3 regions of the Arthrobacter sp. OAP107 genome follow, and region 1 is predicted to be linked to each of the others. Evidence: riboswitches for the same ligand, from Rfam matches in the RefSeq annotation. Region 1 holds a riboswitch; each other region holds the start of a gene.
What was found. Region 1 has a riboswitch for cyclic di-AMP ahead of ABIE00_RS22590 (NlpC/P60 family protein). Riboswitches for the same ligand answer to the same signal wherever they lie in the genome.
Positions count from the first base shown of each region.

Region 2: it holds a riboswitch for cyclic di-AMP, as region 1 does, so the genes downstream of both, ABIE00_RS19990 (aggregation-promoting factor C-terminal-like domain-containing protein) here and ABIE00_RS22590 (NlpC/P60 family protein) in region 1, are expected to answer to the same signal.
Region 3: it holds a riboswitch for cyclic di-AMP, as region 1 does, so the genes downstream of both, ABIE00_RS24045 (LysM peptidoglycan-binding domain-containing protein) here and ABIE00_RS22590 (NlpC/P60 family protein) in region 1, are expected to answer to the same signal.

Region 1 is NZ_JBEPOK010000001.1:4,921,553-4,927,625, reverse strand. It holds gene ABIE00_RS22610 (ABC transporter permease) at 1-581, shown strand, start outside; gene ABIE00_RS22605 (LLM class flavin-dependent oxidoreductase) at 611-1,960, shown strand; gene ABIE00_RS22600 (bile acid:sodium symporter family protein) at 1,957-3,012, opposite strand; gene ABIE00_RS22595 (GGDEF domain-containing protein) at 3,167-4,306, shown strand; gene ABIE00_RS22590 (NlpC/P60 family protein) at 4,534-5,247, opposite strand; cyclic di-AMP (ydaO/yuaA leader) riboswitch at 5,251-5,416, opposite strand; gene ABIE00_RS22585 (SulP family inorganic anion transporter) at 5,597-6,073, opposite strand, start outside.
Region 2 is NZ_JBEPOK010000001.1:4,359,533-4,365,605, forward strand. It holds gene ABIE00_RS19975 (hypothetical protein) at 1-289, opposite strand, end outside; gene ABIE00_RS19980 (response regulator transcription factor) at 564-1,304, shown strand; gene ABIE00_RS19985 (sensor histidine kinase) at 1,308-2,939, shown strand; cyclic di-AMP (ydaO/yuaA leader) riboswitch at 3,044-3,198, shown strand; gene ABIE00_RS19990 (aggregation-promoting factor C-terminal-like domain-containing protein) at 3,204-4,013, shown strand; partial or broken gene ABIE00_RS19995 (glycosyltransferase family 2 protein) at 4,261-4,512, shown strand; gene ABIE00_RS20000 (hypothetical protein) at 4,532-5,416, shown strand; gene ABIE00_RS20005 (HAD-IA family hydrolase) at 5,347-6,027, opposite strand; gene ABIE00_RS20010 (VOC family protein) at 6,073-6,073, opposite strand, start outside.
Region 3 is NZ_JBEPOK010000001.1:5,232,323-5,238,395, reverse strand. It holds gene ABIE00_RS24060 (LysR family transcriptional regulator ArgP) at 1-288, shown strand, start outside; gene ABIE00_RS24055 (purine-cytosine permease family protein) at 309-1,853, opposite strand; gene ABIE00_RS24050 (YybH family protein) at 1,850-2,275, opposite strand; gene ABIE00_RS24045 (LysM peptidoglycan-binding domain-containing protein) at 2,514-3,485, opposite strand; cyclic di-AMP (ydaO/yuaA leader) riboswitch at 3,491-3,650, opposite strand; gene ABIE00_RS24040 (NAD(P)(+) transhydrogenase (Re/Si-specific) subunit beta) at 3,809-5,182, opposite strand; gene ABIE00_RS24035 (NAD(P) transhydrogenase subunit alpha part 2) at 5,179-5,529, opposite strand; gene ABIE00_RS24030 (Re/Si-specific NAD(P)(+) transhydrogenase subunit alpha) at 5,529-6,073, opposite strand, start outside.

The DNA of each region.
Region 1 (6,073 bases):
CCGGGAGCGGCTTCGGCATCGCCGTCGTCACCGCCGTGGCCCTCGGACTTCTCGTGGCCTGGTACGGCGCCCTTGACCGCTTCCTCAACCCGCTGCTGGAGGTCTTCCGGAACACGGCCGCACTGGCCCTGCTCCCGGTGTTCACGCTGCTGCTGGGCATCGGGGAGACCTCCAAGATCAGCATCGTGGCCTACGCCGCATTCTTCCCGGTACTGCTGAACACCATCGCCGGCGTCCGGACCGTTGACCCGCTGCTGATCCGTGCAGCCCGCTCACTCGGGCTGTCCAACTTCCAGCTGTTCCAGAAGGTGATCCTGCCCTCCGCCGTACCCACCATCTTCACCGGCATCCGGATGGCCGGCACGTCCTCCATCCTGGTCCTCATCGCCGCAGAGATGGTCGGCGCCAAGGCCGGACTGGGCTACCTGATCGTCAATTCCCAGATGAGCTTCCTCATCCCCGACATGTACGCGGGCATCCTCACGGTGTCCCTGCTCGGCCTGCTGGTCAACTACCTGCTGGTCGGCGTCGAACGCCATTTCTCCCGCTGGCGGACCGCCGTCGGATCCCGGACCGCCTGACCCGCCCTCCCTACCCAAGGAACCAGACCATGCCTGAACGACAGCTTCACCTGAACGCCTTCCTCATGAGCACCGGACACCACGAGGCGTCCTGGCGGCTTCCCGAAAGCGACAGCTTCGCGGGAACGCAGGTGGCACACTTCCAGCAGCTTGCCCGCACCGCCGAACGCGGCACCTTCGACTCCATCTTCTTCGCCGACTCGCCCGTGCTGCACGGCGACGTGCGCCAGCGCCCCTACGGGACGCTCGAGCCGACGGTCCTGCTCAGCGCCATCGCCGCCGTGACCAAGCGGATCGGGCTGATCGCCACGGCCTCCACCACCTACAACGACCCCTACAACCTGGCCCGCAGGTTCGCCTCGCTGGACCACATCAGCGGCGGCCGGGCCGGGTGGAACGTGGTGACGACGGCGGGGGAGGCGGCCGCGCGGAACTTCTCCCTGGAGGACCAGCCCGCGCACTGGCGCCGCTATGAGCGCGCCGCCGAGTTCCTCGACGCCGCCAGGAAGCTCTGGGACAGCTGGGAAGACGACGCCGCGGTCGGGGACAAGGCAGCCGGGGTCTGGGCGGACAGCTCACGCGTCCACGCCATCAACCACACCGGCCGCTACTTCCGGATCCAGGGTCCCCTGGACGTGCCGCGTTCACCGCAGGGCCATCCCGTCATCGTCCAGGCAGGCTCCTCCGAGGACGGCAAGGACTTCGCCGCCCGCTACGCCGAGGCGGTGTTCACCGCGCAGCAGACCCTCGCCGAGGCGCAGCACTTCTACGCAGACCTGAAAAGGAAGACGGCAGCCGTGGGCCGGAACCCGGACCACCTCAAGATCCTGCCCGGGATTGTCCCGGTGATCGGCTCCACCGAGCACGAGGCGCGGCGGCTGGAAAAGCAGCTCGATGAGCTCATCCACCCCGAGCACGCGCGGAAGCAGCTGGCCGGCGTCCTGCGGGTCTCGCCGGAATCCCTTCCGCTGGATGCGCAGCTGCCCGAGGACCTTCCCTCGGAGGACGCGATCGAGGGGGCCAAGAGCCGGTACACGCTGATTGTGGAACTCGCCCGGCGCGAACGGCTCACCGTGCGGCAGCTAATCGGCAGGCTGGGCGGCGGCCGAGGGCACCGCACCTTCTCCGGCACCCCCGAGCAGGTGGCGGACGCCATCCAGGAATGGTTCGAAAAAGGCGCGGCCGACGGCTTCAACATCATGCCGCCCGTACTGCCCTCGGGTCTGGACGCCTTCGTGGACCACGTCATTCCGATTCTGCGATCCCGCGGGCTGTTCCGCCGGCAGTACACAGGGAACACGCTGCGTGAGCACTACGGACTGCCGCGGCCCGCCAGCGCCTTTGCCCTGGCCGGCTCGGAGGAAGCCGTACCGGTTTAGGCTCCCGGCTGCGCGGGCACTTCGGGCTTGCCCGGCACGTCGGGCTGCCCGGGCAGGGGCTTGCGGGCCAGCCAGGCAGCGACGATGGCACCGGAGATGTTGTGCCAGAGCGAGAACACGGCGGACGGCAGGGCCGCCAGCGGGGTGAAGTGGGCGGTGGCCAGCGTCGCCGCCAGGCCGGAGTTCTGCATGCCCACCTCGAACGCGAGTGCCCTGCGTGCCTTGGCGTCCAGGCGGCCCACCTTGCCGGCCAGGTAGCCAAGGCCCAGCCCGAAGCCGTTGTGCAGCACCACGGCAAGGAACACAATGCCGCCGGCAGCCAGGATCTTGCTGGCACTTCCCGCCACCACCACCGCCACGATGAGGGAAATAACGACGGCGGACGCCCAGGGGAGTGCCGGCAGCGCCTTGGCGACGAGGTTCTTGAGGAACAGCCGGGCCAGGAGGCCAGCGACCACCGGCAGCAGCACGGTCTTGACGATGTCCAGCACCATGCCCCCCGCGTCGATGGTCAGGAAGGAACCGGCCAGGAACAGCACCAGGACGGGCGTGACCACCGGGGCGATCAGCGTGGAAACGCTGGCCACCGCCACGGACAGGGCCACATCGCCCTTGGCCAGGAATGCCATCACGTTGGAGGCCGTGCCGGAGGGCGCGCAGCCGACGAGGATGAGGCCGACGGCGAGTGCGGGCTCCAGGTGGAGAAGGGTGGCGATCATCCAGCCCGCACCGGGCATGATCACGTAGTGGGCCACGATGCCCAGCACCACGGCCCAGGGCCTGCGGGCAACGGCCGTGAAGTCCGGCGGCGTCAGCGTCAGGCCCATGCAGAACATGATGATTCCCAGCAGGTACGGGACCGCCGGGCCGAGGGGTTTGAAGGCACCGGGAAGCAGGAACCCGGCGAAGCCGGCTGCGAGGACCAGAAGGGGGAAGACGGTCACCGCGACGCGCGCAATCCTGGCTTCCGCGGCGAGGGCCGGGTTCAGGGGTTCCGCGTCGTGCTCCGTGGCCGAGGGAGCGGATACAGGGCCTTTTGTTGCCTCAAGCATTCAATAATGCTGGCACCGGAGCGCCGTAGCGGCCAATTCATGACTGATGTCAGACAAATGTGTCGTACCCGCAAAATTCTTCGTGGCACGGCGGGACCCTGATCGTTCCCGGTGCGATACTGGATTGCACTGGATCGGCATTCAAGGGGACGGAATGATCCTAGACACGGCGACACTGCGGGTTGCCTTCGCGGCGATGGCCCTGGTCCTGGCGCTGCTGTTCTACTTTTCGACCTTCCGCAGCACCCGCTCGCCCTACAGCGCCTGGTGGTGCGCCGCCCTGCTCCTGTTCCTCTCCGGCTCGGCAGCATTCCTGCTCAACGGCACGCCGCAGCAGGTCTGGGCCAATCCGCTGGGCAACTTCCTGCTGGTGTCCGGCGCTGCAGGTGTCTGGGCCGGGGCGCGGTCCCTCCGGAACCTGAAGTACAACCTCTGGCTGTCCGTTGCGCTGCCGGTCATCGTCGGTGCCGCCGCCGGCGTCGACAGCCCGGGATCCAACACGTGGGCCGGCGGTGCTGTTTTCCTGGCGTCGATGGCCGTGCTTATCGGGCTGGCTTCGCACGAACTGTGGCGGCTTGAACCCGGCTACTCCCGGGTGCGGATCCCCATGGCCATCGCGGCCGGCGGGGTGGCCTTCTTCTACTCCTGCCGCCTGGTGGTGTTCCTGATCCAGGGGCCTAACGGTCCCGTTTTCACTGCTTACTTCGGGTCCGCGGTGACCACCATGGTCACCATGGTGCTCCTGGTGGTGGTTTCCTTCAGCATGGCGGGGTTGAGCACCGAGCAGCAGACCCGGGCGCTGCGGACAGTGGCCACCCAGGACGGGCTCACGGGGCTGCTTAACCGCGGCGCCTTCCTGGAGGCGGCCGCAGAAGAACTGGAACGCAGCAGGGCCGCCAACAGCGGCGGCTCGCTGATCCTCGCCGACCTCGACCACTTCAAGTCGGTCAACGACACCTTCGGCCATGCGGCGGGGGACCTGGCCCTGCAGGCGTTTGCCGCGGCGTGCAGCGCATCGGCGCGGTCCACGGACGTCGCGGGGCGCTACGGCGGTGAGGAGTTCATCCTCCTGCTTCCAGGCGCCGGGCCCAAGAGCGCGGAAATCATCGCGGGCGAAATCAGCAGGAGGCTGGCAGCGCAACATATTCCGGAGTTGCTGCGGATGCCGACCGTCAGCTACGGCATTTCCACCTACAATGCGAAAACCGCCGACCTCGACGAGGTGATCGCGGCCGCAGACGTCGCCCTGTATGAAGCCAAATCGCAGGGTCGGAACCGCACGGTCAGGGGTTGAGGCGGGTTCTGCCGCCTTAAAAGCAGGCGCCGGATCCGGAATGCATGGGGGACAATCCGGATCCGGTGATCCTGACTCGCAGCCGGAGACTGCCGTCTTTCATCAGGCACAGCCATGGTGTTCCGCAGTCCTTGTAGAAAGGTAGGAGCACCTTGGGGTGGCCGTGTTCCGCCGCCCCCAAGGCAGCGGAACACGGCGGTTTTCAGGTCTGCCGGGCCGCGCGGCTGCTAGGCCGCGCGCACGAACGTAACTGGGCCCGTGGCAGTGAGCCAGGACAGCGGGTGGGCCATGGTGGCATTGATGCCGTTCATGCCGCCGCTGATGACCTTGCCGCCGCCGGCGTAGATCGCCACGTGGCCGGACTGGACCACCATGTCGCCGGGCTGCGGGGTGGAAACCACCTTGCCGTAGCTCAGGAACTGCATCGGGGCCAGGTCACCCACGTGGATGCCAGCGGCGCCGAGGGCCTTCTCCACCATGGCGGTGCAGTCCTGTGTGATGCCGATCTGGGCGTAGGCCGAGGCCAGCATGGCTGCGTTGACGCCTGCAGCAGCCTTGACCGGCGCCTTCGGCGCGGGAGCCGCGGCCTTCACGGCGACCTTGGGCGCGGGAGCCGCAGCCTTGACGGCGACCTTCGGTGCGGGCGCGACAGCGGCAGGTGCCGCGGCCTTCTTGACTGCCGGCTTTGCGACGACGACAGGTGCTGCCACCGCCGGAGCGGGTGCGGACTTGACCGCAGGGCGCTCAAAGTCGATCTTGACGCTGGAGGCGGCGCTCAGCGGAGCCTGAACCTGGCCTGCCGTCGCGAAGACGCCGGCGGGAGCCTGGGCCTGCTGGGCCGGAGCGTTGGCGGCATTGGCCGCGACGCTGCCGGTGAAGGCCAGGCCGGATGCTGCAAGGATGGCCGCAGCACGGCGGCCAGAAATAAAGCGGAACGACATGAAGAAGCCTCTCCCGATGCCTGCGAGGTGAGCTGTCGGATTCGGATGGGAGGCACCCGGCCGCGGTCCTGAGCGTGGTCAGGAGCTGTGCGGCTTCACCCCAAGGCCCGCTTCAAGCGGGCCAAAAAGTGGTTTCCCCGTCTCTGCCGGACATGGGTCAGCGGTTGGTTCCTCGGGCTGCGGCAGAGTTAGGCAATCAGCGCGGGAGTGCCTCCTCGATGAAAAAGGCACGTTTTCCACCGTACGGGAGGCTCCAGGCAATGTCACATTAAGGTAACGGGGCCGTGTCGTTCACGTCGCGTTCGCCCGCGTCAGATATGGGTTCAGGGTGTAATTAGTGTGGCGAACCTCACTCTGCGGCGTTGAGCTTTCCGGCGAGCCGTTCCCGCATTTGGATGCTGGCCGAGTTAAGGCCGATCAGTTCCACCTCGCGGCCGTGCCTCCGGTACTTCTCAGTGACGGAGTCCAGCGCAGCGATGGTGGAGGCATCCCACAGGTGGGAGGCGTGCAGGTCGATGACCACGCTGTGGATGTCCGGCTCGGCGTCGCGGGCGTAGTCGAACTGAGTGTAGAGGTCGTTGGAGGAGGCGAAGAACAGTTCGCCGTCCACCGTGTAGGTGGCCACCGTCCGGCCGTTGAGCTCCACCTCCGTCCGCTCCACGGTGGCGAAATGGGCCACCCGGCGGGCGAACATCGCCATCGCTGCCAGCACCCCGACGCCGACGCCGATCGCCAGGTTGTGAGTGACCACCACCGTGCCCACCGTGATGAGCATGACTGCGGTTTCCGATTTGGGCATCCGCCTCAGCGTTGCCGGTGCAACGGA
Region 2 (6,073 bases), 560 kb from region 1:
CGAGGCCGTTGGGCGCGAAGTCGCCTCCCTGGCCGGGCACGGTTCCGCTGCCCGGCGCCTGCATGCCGCCCGGACCTCCCATCGACCCGCCATCCTGTGGCAGGCCACCCTGGGCACTGCCCTGGCTCAACCCGCCCTGCGTTCCACCCTGCGCCAAGCCGCCCTGGGCACCGGCGGCCGTTCCGCCGGCAGCGGCAGCGTTGCTGCCCAGGCCGTACACCGCGGCTCCTGCGCCAGCGGCCAGCACTGTGGCAGCACGGCCACGACCAGCCCGCGCTTCATGGTCCACGGCTTGCCGTTGGCCGCCGGTCCGCGGGCTTTTCCGGCCGACGGCGGCACTCCCCAGCCTTCGCCGCCGGCCGGCGGCGGTCCTGCCCACTCGGCACCGAAGCCGCCGTCGGCCGGGGCCTGGCCGCTGCCGACGCCGCCTGTGCGGCGCAGGAGCCATGGCTGTGGCCTGAAGAATGCCTACACGGCGCCTTTCAGCTCGCTAGGCTGGGATTCACAGCCGGCGCACAGGGTTGCCAAAGCGGCGGCTAAACACCAGGACGGAGAGTTGTCACATGGCCACTTCGCACTCCATGACCAACAACCTTCCCCAGCTGACCCACCCGGACGGATCCCCCATCCGTGCCCTCGTGGTCGACGACGAGCCGAGCCTCTCGGAACTCATGAGCATGGGCCTGCGCATGGCCGGCTGGTCGGTCGCCGTCGCTGCCGACGGCCCCGAGGCCGTGAAACTCGCCAAGGAGTTCCGCCCGGACGTGCTGGTGCTTGACGTGATGCTTCCCGGATTCGACGGCGTCGAGCTCCTCGGCAGGATCCGCGCCTTCGCGCCGGAGGTCCCGGCCCTGTTCCTCACCGCCAAGGACGCGGTGCAGGACCGCATCCTGGGCCTCGCCGCGGGCGGCGACGACTACGTCACCAAGCCGTTCAGCATGGAGGAAGTCCTGCTGCGCCTGCACCGGCTGGTCCAGCGCTCCGGCGTGGCCGCCATGGATTCCGCCGAGCTCGTTGTGGGCGACCTCGTCCTGAACCTCGACACGCGCGAAGTCACCCGCGCCGGCGACGAACTGCAGCTGACCGCCACCCAGTTCGAGCTGCTGCGCTACCTCATGGAGAACCCCAAGCGTGTGGTCAGCAAGGCCCAGATCCTAGACCGGGTGTGGAACTACGACTTCGGCGGCCAGGCCAACATCGTGGAGCTGTACATCTCCTATCTGCGCAAGAAAGTGGATGCCGTGCACCCGCCGATGATCCACACGGTCCGCGGCGCGGGTTACGTCATCAAGCCGGCAGAGTAGGCCGTGGCAAACCTTTCCGGTGCAGTCCGTACCCAGCGCCGAAGCTGGCTGAAGCCCGGTACCTGGCACCTGCGCACCCGTCTGGTCCTCGTCGCCATGGCGCTTCTGGTGGCCATTTGCGCTGCTATCGGCCTCTTCAGCTACGCCTCAATGGACTCCTTCCTGACCCGTCAGCTCGACGATCAACTCACCGGAGCCGCTGACAGGGCCCGGGACTTTGGCCGCCCACCGCTCGGTTCCGCGGGCAACAGGCCCGACCCCCTCGAAGGCCGGGGCCAGCGGGTGGGCACCCTCGTGGCCAGGATCCAGTCCGGGCAGGTCAGCGCCGGCTTCCTGGCATCGGATGCCACCCGCAAACCGCTCTCGGCCGCCGACAACCAGACCCTCCTGGAGCTCCGCCGCGACGGCATCCCCGTCGACCGCACCCTGTCCACCGGGGCCTACCGTCTTGTTGCCGCCCAGACGCCCTATGGCGACGTCATGGTGACCGGGCTTCCCGTGGCCGAGAAGCAGAGCACCCTGACGTCGCTGGTCTGGACCATCACCATCGTCTCGCTGGGCGGACTCGTGCTGATCGGTCTGGCCGGGACGGTGCTCATCCGCCGCACCATGAAGCCGCTGGAGCAGCTCTCCGAGGTGGCCACGCAGGTGTCGCGCCTGCCGTTGGATGCCGGCGAGGTGGCACTCGCCGTCCGCGTCCCGCCGTCGAACGCCCATCCCGGAACCGAAGTGGGCAGTGTGGGGCACGCCCTGAACCAGATGCTGGACAACGTCTCCAACGCGCTGGAAGCGCGGCAGGAAAGCGAAATGAAGGTGCGGCAGTTCGTGGCGGACGCCTCGCACGAGCTCCGGACGCCGCTCACGGCCATCCGCGGCTACACCGAGCTGATGCGCATGACGGAAAAGTTCACCCTGGACGGCCAGCGCTCGCTTGCACGCGTGCAGAGCCAGTCGGAGCGCATGACCGCGCTGGTGGAGGATCTCCTGCTGCTCGCCCGGCTCGACGAGGGCCAGCCGCTCAAGCTCAGCGATGTCGACCTCACGCAGCTCGTGATCGAGACGGTCAGCGACGAGAAAGTCATGGCGCCGGACCGGGCGTGGCACCTCGACCTTCCCGAGGAACCGGTGTCCGTCCGGGGCGATGCCTCCCAGCTGCACCAGGTCCTCGTGAACCTGCTCTCCAATGCCCGCAAGCACACCCCGCCCGGCACTACGGTGACGACCGGAGTGATGCGTTCGGCCGACGGCAGCGCTGTGATTACTGTCACGGACGACGGCGCCGGCATCCCGCCCGAATTCGTGGACAAGGTCTTCGCGCGCTTCGCCCGCGCAGACGCCTCACGTGCGACACCGGTTCAGTCACCCCTGGCGCCTGCATCCGCAGCGGCGATGGGCTCCGCCGCCGTGGGAGCAACCGCGGGCACGGCCCTCCATACCGCGGATTCGCGGGGAGAACCAGGGGCTTCGCAGGGAGAACCGGGGGTGGCCTCGGCAGAGGGAACCAGCGGGCTGGGCCTGTCCATCGTGCAGTCAATCGTGGAAGCGCACGGCGGCACGGTGGAGGTCACGTCCCGGCACGGCCGGACGGAATTTGCCGTCCGGCTGCCCGCGCAAGGCGCCGCGCCGACGCCATGACTCCCGTTACCTAAATGTGACTTAATCAAAAGCCTCCTGTACCGTCGATAGCGTGCGGCCGCCACTAGAGCCGCATGTCCGGATTGACGCCCAGCTCTGCCGCTTCCCGGATTCCGCTTAGATCAGGCAGAGGCGGGGGAACCAGAGTCCCGGGCTTTCCGCATCAGCCCTTGGGGTGAAGCCGACACGTGAATTTTCCGTGCGGCCGGATGACCTCATCCGAACCCGACAGCTAACTCCGCAGGTGTTGAGAGGCAATCCACCATGTCTGAATTTAAGACTCAGGCGCGCCCTGAACGCGCCTCCAAGCAGTCCGGCACCAAGATTTCCCGTCACCGCGCCGAGCCTGCCAAGCCTAAGACTGGCCTTGGCCGTTTCGCGGCAGGCCTTCCGTCCTTCGGGCGCCGGGCAGCCGTCCTGACTACTGCCGCCGCCGTACTCATCGGCGTCGGCGCTGCCGGCCACGCGGCCGACCAGGCTACGCCTTCCGCCGCCGAGCCGGCCGCGGCCATCGCTGACGCCGGGCAGACGCTGAGCTTCGACAGAACGCTGATCTCCGCCTTCCCGGCCCCGTCCGCGGCGTCCATCGCACCGCAGTCAGCCACCAAAGCCACCGCCAAGGCTGCCCCCAAGGCCACCAAGGCTGCGGCTCCGAAGGCAGTCACCAAAGCTGCACCGAAGGCCGCTCCGGCTGCCAAGGCCGCGCCCGCCGTCAAGGTGGCCGCCAAGGTCGCTCCCGCGAAGGCCGCTGCGCCTGTTGCCCTGAACGATCCCGCCGGCGCCCAGGCCTACGCGGCCAGCAAGCTGGGCTCCTTCGGCTGGTCCGCAGACCAGATGCAGTGCCTGAAGCGGCTCTGGACCAAGGAATCGGAATGGCGCACGACGGCCACCAACGCGAGCAGCGGCGCCTACGGCATCGTGCAGTCACTGCCCGCCGAGAAGATGGCGACCGCCGGGGCGGACTACCGCACCAACTACCGCACCCAGATCAAGTGGGGCCTGGACTACATCAAGGAGCGCTACGACTCCCCGTGTGGCGCGCTGAACTGGCACCTCGCCCACAACTGGTACTGACCGGTTGCCGCGGCCGGACCGGCTGACGGCGAGCATTTCTGCACCGCTTTAGGGCGCCCGGCTTGAGCGCCAGGGCCCCTGATCCGCCAGGATCCGGGGCCCTTTTGCTGTCCCAGGCTTCCCGCGGCGGAAAAAGAGGTGCAGAAATGCGGCCGCCGCCGTTCGGAAAACGCAACCGAAATACTTCCACAGCCCCTGCACAGCTTCGCCCTAAAACCCTCATAACAGCGGCCGCCACTGTTGGTGCATGACCATCACTGACCAGGACTCCGGAACCCAGCCGCACCCACCGCTGCACCTCCAGCCGCACTCGCCCCATGGAGCCGGCGCGGCCGGACACGCCCCGGTGCACACCCTCATCAAGCACACGCGGCGGTCGCCCATCGACACCTCCACCGCGGTACCGGTCCTGGACGTGACCATCCCGGTCTACAACGAGGAGCGCGACCTGGGGGAGTGCCTGCGCCGGCTCCACGCCTACCTGCGAGGCACCTTCACGCACTCGTTCCGGATCACGGTTGCGGACAACGCGAGCACCGACGGCACGCTCAAGGCCGCTGCCGTCCGTCCTGATCCTCGCCGGCGCCCTGCTGTGGATCGGCAGGCGGGCTCCGCGGACGGATGCTGTCCGGGCCTCGGCGGTGATCTGGGGCCTGTGGGTGGTGGTCACCGGGCTGACGTTCAGCTTCATGGCCGGCATCATCCATCCGTACTACATGGTGGCCCTGGCACCGGGAATCGCCGGCCTCGCGGGCCTCGGCGGCGTCCTGCTCTGGCAGCGCCGTTCCCTGCCGGCAGCGGCGGTGCCGCTCGCCGCAGCGGTGGCAGCCGCCGGCGCCGTGGCCTTCCAGCTGCTGGGCCGCTCCCCTGCCTATGTCCCTTGGCTCCGCTGGCTGGTTCTGGTCTCCGCGCTGGAGGCCGTGGTCCTGCTGCTGCTCCCGTTCGCGCCTTCCGGCGGGGCTGGCAAGGCGCTGCGGCGCAAGACGGCGGCTGCCGCTGTTGCCGCGGCACTCGCCGCGCCGCTGGCCCACTCCCTCACCACCGCGGCAACTGCGCATTCCGGTGCGATCGTCAGCGCCGGACCGGCCGCAACGGGAACCCGCGGCAACTTCGCCGGGCTGGGTAACTTTGGCCGGCAGGGAACGCTGGCCGGGCCGGGCACGCTCGCGAATCCCGGCACGGCAAACTCCACCCGTACCCCGGGCGGATTCGGCGGCCGAGGGTGCGGCATGGGCGGCCTCCTGGGCACCAGCCGAAACCGTCGGCGGCGCCACGGTCTACGATCTGTCCTGACGGGGCCTGTCCGTGCGGCCTCTGGGCTGGACGCGCGGGGCTACAGGCGCAGGGAGATCGCCGGGCGCCCGTCCTCGCCGGTTTCCACCGACGCGGACACGGAGGTGTAGTCCGGAATGTGAAGCACGCCGTCGGGAAGGACGCCGGTGTTCGGGCCCACCGCGACGGTCCGGATGCCGGCGGCGACTCCTGCGGCGATGCCGGCGGGAGCGTCCTCGAACACGACTGCTTCCGCGGGGTCGGCCCCGAGCAGGGACGCGCCAAGCAGGTAGCCCTCGGGGTGCGGCTTGCCGCGGGACACGTCCTCGGAGGTGATCACCGCCGCCGGAAGCTCCACCCCGGCCGCCGCCATCCGGACGGTGGCGAGGTCGCGCGAAGCCGACGTCACCAGGGCCACGGCGTCGGCCGGCAGCGACTCCAGCAGCTGCAGCGCCCCCGGCACCGCGACAATGCCGTCGGTCTCGGTCAGTTCCATGCGTCCCAGCTCGGCGGCCAGCGCGTGGATATCGGCGCCCTCCGGAGCGAAGCGGCGGACCGTATCCAGCGCCTGCACTCCATGGGAGGTGCGGAGGATTTCGGCGATATCAAGGCCGTAGCGCCCGGCAAATTCGGTCCACACGCGCTCCACGATGGCTGTGGAATCAACGAGCGTGCCGTCCATGTCGAACAGGACGGCACGGGCTGTCAGCGTGATGGTGGCGGACTCGGCAGGAAAGCTCATGCCTTCCATCCTGCCTCATCCTGTCCCCAGACGCGCTGTTCGGGTT
Region 3 (6,073 bases), 310 kb from region 1:
GACACGCACCAGCTGGCCGTCCTTGCACGCGCGGCACCGGACGCCACTCCGCCGCAGCATTTCATCCCCGATTCAGTCCAGTACGTCGAGTCGGTCCACGCCGGCCTGGGCTGGGGCATGGTGCCGGACCAGCAGGACCCGGAGAACTCCCTCGTGGAACTCGACCCGGCGTGGAGCGAGGACCTGCGGCTCTACTGGCAGGTGTGGACGCTTGACTCGCCGGGCCTCGCGGAGGTGACGGACGCCGTCGTCCGCGCCGCCCAAACGCTGCCGCCGCACCGAAAGTAATTTCGGTGCGGCGGGGTGGGTCAGGACAACACGGGTTCCAGATCCTTCTTTTCGTCCACAATGGGGATGTTCTTCGGGGCGGCCGCCCTGACGAACCTTGGTCCGGCCGGGCCGAACGCGTCCGCCGGTTCTGGGAAGAGCCACAGCACCGCGGGGTAGAGAACTGCCGCCAGGCCGATCGAAACGGGGATACTCAGGTCCACTCCAGCGGCGAGATTGCCGAGAGCACCGACGAACTGGTTCGGAACGTTCACGAACATGATTCCCATGACCGCAGAGAAGATCCAGACGCCCATGGCGCGCCAGTTCCACCCGCGGTTGAACCAGTACCGGCCGCCCACCTGGCGGCGGTTAAAGACCTGGAGGGAGTCGGCGTCGTACCATCCCCGCCGCGTCACGTACCCGATCATCATCATGATCATCCACGGAGCAGTACAGGTGATGATGAGCACCGCGAAGGTGGAGATGCTCTGCACAATGTTGAAGGCGAAGCGGCCCACAAAGATGAAGACGATCGCGATGGACCCGATGAACAGGGTGGCCTGGACGCGGGAGAACCTGGGAAAGACGCTGGAGAAGTCGAGGCCCGTTCCGTAGAGCGCGGTGGTGCCGGTGGACATTCCGCCCACCAGGGCAATGAGGCATACCGGCAGGAAATACCAGGCAGGGGAAACGGCCAGGAGGCCCACGTAATCAGAGTTTTCAAAGAACGACGGCGCCTCCGAGGCAATGATGGTCGCGGTGACCAGCCCGAAGCCAAACGGCACCAGAGTGGCTACCTGGGCGAGAAAAGCGGCAGCCATGACCTTTCGCTTTGGCGTTTCAGCCGGGATGTATCGGGACCAGTCGCCCAGGAAGGCGCCGAAGGAGATCGGGTTGGACATGACGATCAGTGCCGATCCTATGAAGGACGGCCAGAACAGCGCATTGGTGGCAGCATCCGCCGCCTGTCCGAACGTTCCGGCGTAGGAAGCGTCGAACGAACCCGCGAATGCAAAGATGCCAAGCAGGAAGAGCAGGGACGCGGCGACCACTGCGATCTTGTTGACCCAGAGCATGAAACGGAACCCGTAGATGCACACGGTCAGGATCAGGACAGCGAAGACGCCATAGGCGAGGCTTAGCGTCACGGCATTTTGGGGCAGACCCACCAGGCGGCTCGCACCGCCTACCAGCGCGTCCCCTGAGCTCCACACGGAGATGGAGAAGAATGCGAACGCCGTCAGGAGTGACAGGAAGGACCCCACGACACGGCCGTGCACGCCCAGGTGCCCGGAGGACGAGACGGCATTGTTCATCCCATTGGTCGGGCCGAAGACAGCCATCGGGCAAAGTATCAGGCCGCCGACGACGACGCCCAGGACCGTGGCCAGCAGTGCGTCCTTGAAGGACAGCCCAAAGAGAATGGGAAAGGATCCCAGGACCACCGTGGCGAACGTGTTTGCACCGCCAAACACCAGCCGGAAGAGGTCAAGCGGTTTCGCCGTCCTGTCGGCGGCGGGAATCGGTTCGATGCCGTGCTTTTCGACTTCGGTCACTGCAGGGGCTTTGGAATCATTGGTCATGAGATTGCCTTCTGGCTGGCAGGCGCCGGAGAAAGATGCTCGTGAACGGCGAGCACGCTGCCTGACTTCGCCCTCGTGAAAATGATGGTCTCCCTCTCGTGGAGGGTCTCTTTGGTGCCGGCAACGTCGATGACGGTTTCGACATCGTGGCTGAACACGGCACTGTCGCCGGCGATCCGAATGTGCGCGTTGGAGCTGGCGCATCCTGCAACCCGCCAGCCGTCCTCCACCCAGTTCTGCCACAGGTCGCGGTATTCCCCGCGCGAGCTGAGGCGGTTCGGTTCAGAATGGAAGATGAAAGTCGCATCAGGCGCGAAACAGTCGAAGTAGCCGTCTGTATCGGTGGCCGCGAAGGCGGTCATCAGCCTCTTCGCTGCTGCCTCAACCTCGGCGGTGGTCATGGCGGTGGTGATCAGGTCCACGGGAACTCACTCTCGGCGTTGCTTGCAAAGTTTCAGCCGCGACGTGTTCCAGCTCACATCCGGTCAGGCTGCCAGTTAACCCGACTAGGTATCCTCTGGTCAACATTTGTTGCTTGAGGGTGACTTTTGTTGCGTGCTCCTCGGCGATCGGCTGGCAAATAAACGCCGCAGCGGCGGGTGCCGATGCACCCGCCGCTGCTGTATGAACCGTTTCGCCTGTTAGGCGTCCACGCGCCGCTTAGGCGTTCACCCGCACGTAAGTTGAGCCGGTGAGCCACCAGGCCGGGTGCACGATGGTTTCGTTGACACCGTTCATGCCGCTGCTGATGGCCTGCCCTCCGCCGATGTAGACACCGACGTGTCCGCCGCTGATCATCAGGTCGCCGGGCTGCGGTGCCGAAACCGGAGTGCCGTACTGGTAGAACTGCGCGGGCGCAAGGTCGCCGACGGACTTGCCGACGGACCGCAGGGCCTGTTCCACCAGGACGGTGCAGTCCTGGGTCGCACCGAGCTGTGCCCGGGCCGAGGCCACAATGGCTCCGCCCACGCCGCTGGCGGCGGGGGCGGTCGATGCTGCCGGGGTTATCGACGCGGAGGCGTTGTAGATTCCCATGCCGGCGGGCTCGGGGACGGCCGGGGCTGCCGGTGCGGCCGGAACGGCAGGTGCGGCCGGAACTTCGGGTACTGCGGGAGCTGCCGGAGCGGCAGGTACCGCGGGGGCTGCAGCTGCGCCCGGCCCCGGGATGAGGATCTGGTTGCCGGGATAAATAATCGACGCCAGTGACAGGCCGTTCTCTGCGAGCAGCGCATCGAGGTTGACGCCGTGGCGTGCCGCGATGGCCCCGAGGGTATCGCCGGGCACTACTGTGTGCGATGCTCCGGCCACAGCAGATCCGGCGTCTGCCGGGGCAGGGACTGCCGGCGCGGCCTGGGCCGGAGCGGCGAGCGCCTGGCCGGCGACTGACTGCACGGCGGCAGCGGCCGGGGCCGTGGCGGACTGGGCTGCACCGCCCGCCGGAGTCTCGGGCGCGTAGGCGCCTGCGTGGGCGGGTGCCCCGGCTCCGAAGAGGAGACCGGAAGCGACGGCGGCGGCGGCCGCCGGCTTGGCGACTGAGGCGGCATTGGACCTGAGGGAAAATTGCAGGCCCTGCAGGGCGACGGACGTGGTTGGGGTGGCGCGATGGCGCGCGGGCGTGGACTTACGTGACATGGTGATGTGCCTCTCCCATGCCTGCGGGGTTAGCTGTCGGGTTCGGGTGGGAGTCACCCGGTCCTGCCCGCTGCTTAGGCGGTGCGTCTGGACTTAACCCCTAGGCCTTGATGCGCAAGGCCGGTACTAACGTGGTTCCCCCGTCCCTGCCAGCTGTCATAGCGAACGGATCCCGGTCAGCGGCAGGGCTCGGCATTCTGCCCGGGAATGCCCTGAGCGGAACCAGGGCACCGGCCGAGGCTATCGCACATCCGCACCAAAAGTCACATTTGGGTAACGGCGGGAACATGGAAGAGCTTGGCATGGGTGCAGCTGCCAACACCCTACAGGGCCTTCACCGCACTCAGCACCTTTGTCAGGGATTCCTTGGCGTCGCCAAACAGCAGCGTGGTCTGCGGCTCGAACATCAGGTCGTTCTCGATCCCGGCGAACCCCGGCCGCATGGAGCGCTTGAGGAACACCACCTGGCGCGCATCCGCCACCTCGAGGATCGGCATCCCGTAGATCGGCGAGCCCGCGGTGGTCTTCGCGGCGGGGTTCACCACATCGTTCGCGCCCACCACCAGCGCGACGTCGGCGGTGCGGAATTCGGAGTTGATCTCGCCCATTTCCTTGAGTGATTCGTAGGGCACATTGGCCTCGGCGAGGAGCACGTTCATGTGCCCGGGCATGCGGCCCGCCACGGGATGGATGGCGAAGTCCACGCGGATTCCCCGGGATTCCAGGGCCAGTGCCAGCTCTGCCGCGGTGTGCTGACCCTGGGCTACGGCCAGCCCGTAGCCGGGAACGATGATGACGCGCTGAGCATAGCCCAGCAGCACCGCCACGTCCTCCGCGCTCGACGAGCGGACCGGACGGTCGCTCACCGCGGTGGATCCCGCCGTCGAACCTCCCCGGAAGGCGCCGAACAGGATGCCGGCTACGCTGCGGCCCATGGCCGCGGCCATCGCCCGGGTGAGGATGGTGCCCGACGCGCCCACCAGCGTACCGGCCACCACCAGGAGCACGTTTCCCAGCACCAGACCGGACGCGGCAACGGCCAGGCCGGTGAACGCGTTGAGCAGCGAGATGACGATCGGCACATCGGCGCCGCCCACCGGCAGCACCAGCAGCACGCCTGCCACCAGGCCCAGCAGCAGGAGCAGCAACGCCAGGACGAGCGACCCTCCCGTCACGACGGCGACTGCGGCACCAACCGCGGCGAGCAGCACCGCCCCCATGAGCACCGGCAGCCCGGGGAACACCACGGGGCGGGTGGTCATGAGCTCCTGCAGCTTCGCGAACGTCACGGCTGAGCCGGCGAAGGAGACCGCGCCCACCAGCAGGGTGAAGACGACTGCGACGCGCACCCAGGCGTCCTCGGCATGCGGCAGTTCCAGCAGCGCCACGAGCGCGGCGGCGCCGCCGCCCACACCGTTGAAGAGGGCGACGAGCTGCGGCATCTGGGTCATCTTGACGCGCCTGGCCACGGGGGCGGCCACACCGGAACCGACGACGATGGCACCCAGGATCAGGGGGACGTTGTCCAGCCGGGTCGAGAAAAAGACGGTCACGACGGCGACCAGCGCACCGAAGGCGCCGATCAGGTTGCCGCGGCGGGCCGTACGCGGCGAGTTCAGGCCCTTCAGGGCCAGGATGAAGAAGACAGCGGCCGCGAGGTAGAGCAGGGCAGTGACGTTGGGGTCGAGGAGGGTCACCGCGTGGCCTCCGTGTTCTCCTTGGTTTCACTCTGGGTCGCATTCCGAGCCGGTTTATCTGGTTTATCCGGTTTGCGGCCGCGGAACATCTCAAGCATGCGGTCGGTCACCACGAAGCCGCCCACCAGGTTCGCCGTGGCAAGAACGACGGCGAGCAGCGCCACCGCGAGGACCCAGGGGTGCGTGGCCTGGCCGGCGACGATGATGGCGCCCACCAGGATGATCCCGTGGATCGCGTTGGCGCCGGACATCAGGGGCGTATGCAGTGTGCTGGAAACCTTGGACACCACTTCGAAGCCGACAAACACCGCAAGCACGGTGATGGTCAGCAGGCTGATGCCGTCCATCAGACCACCCCTTCGTTTTCCGACGCCGTCACTGGGTCTTCCGCCATCTCGTCTGCGAGTTCGCTGCCTGTCCCGTCGGCCATGTCCCCTGGCGCGTCGGCTGATGCATCTCCCGGCGCGTGCCCGCCGGCGAGTGCGGCGAGAGCCTCGGCCGTCGGCGGATGCCGCACCACGCCGTCGTGTGTCAGGCAGGCACCCGCTATCACGTCGTCGTCGAAGTCCGGGAGTACCGTCCCGTCCCTGGTCATCAGGGCCAGCAGGTTCGCAACGTTCTTTGCGTAGAGCCGGGAGGCGTCCGTGGGCATGGCGGACGGCGCGTCCTTGAGGCCGACGACGGCGACGGTCCCCTTGCCGTCGGCGGTGGGGACGTGGATGTCCCGGCCGGGGACGGACCCCTCGACGTTGCCGCCTGACTCCGCGGCGAGGTCGACGACGACCGATCCCGGGCGCATGCCCTGCACCATTTCACGGGTCACGAGGAGCGGTGCGTGCCTGCCGGGGACGGCCGCGGTGGTGATCAATACGTCGGCGTCGGCGACATGCG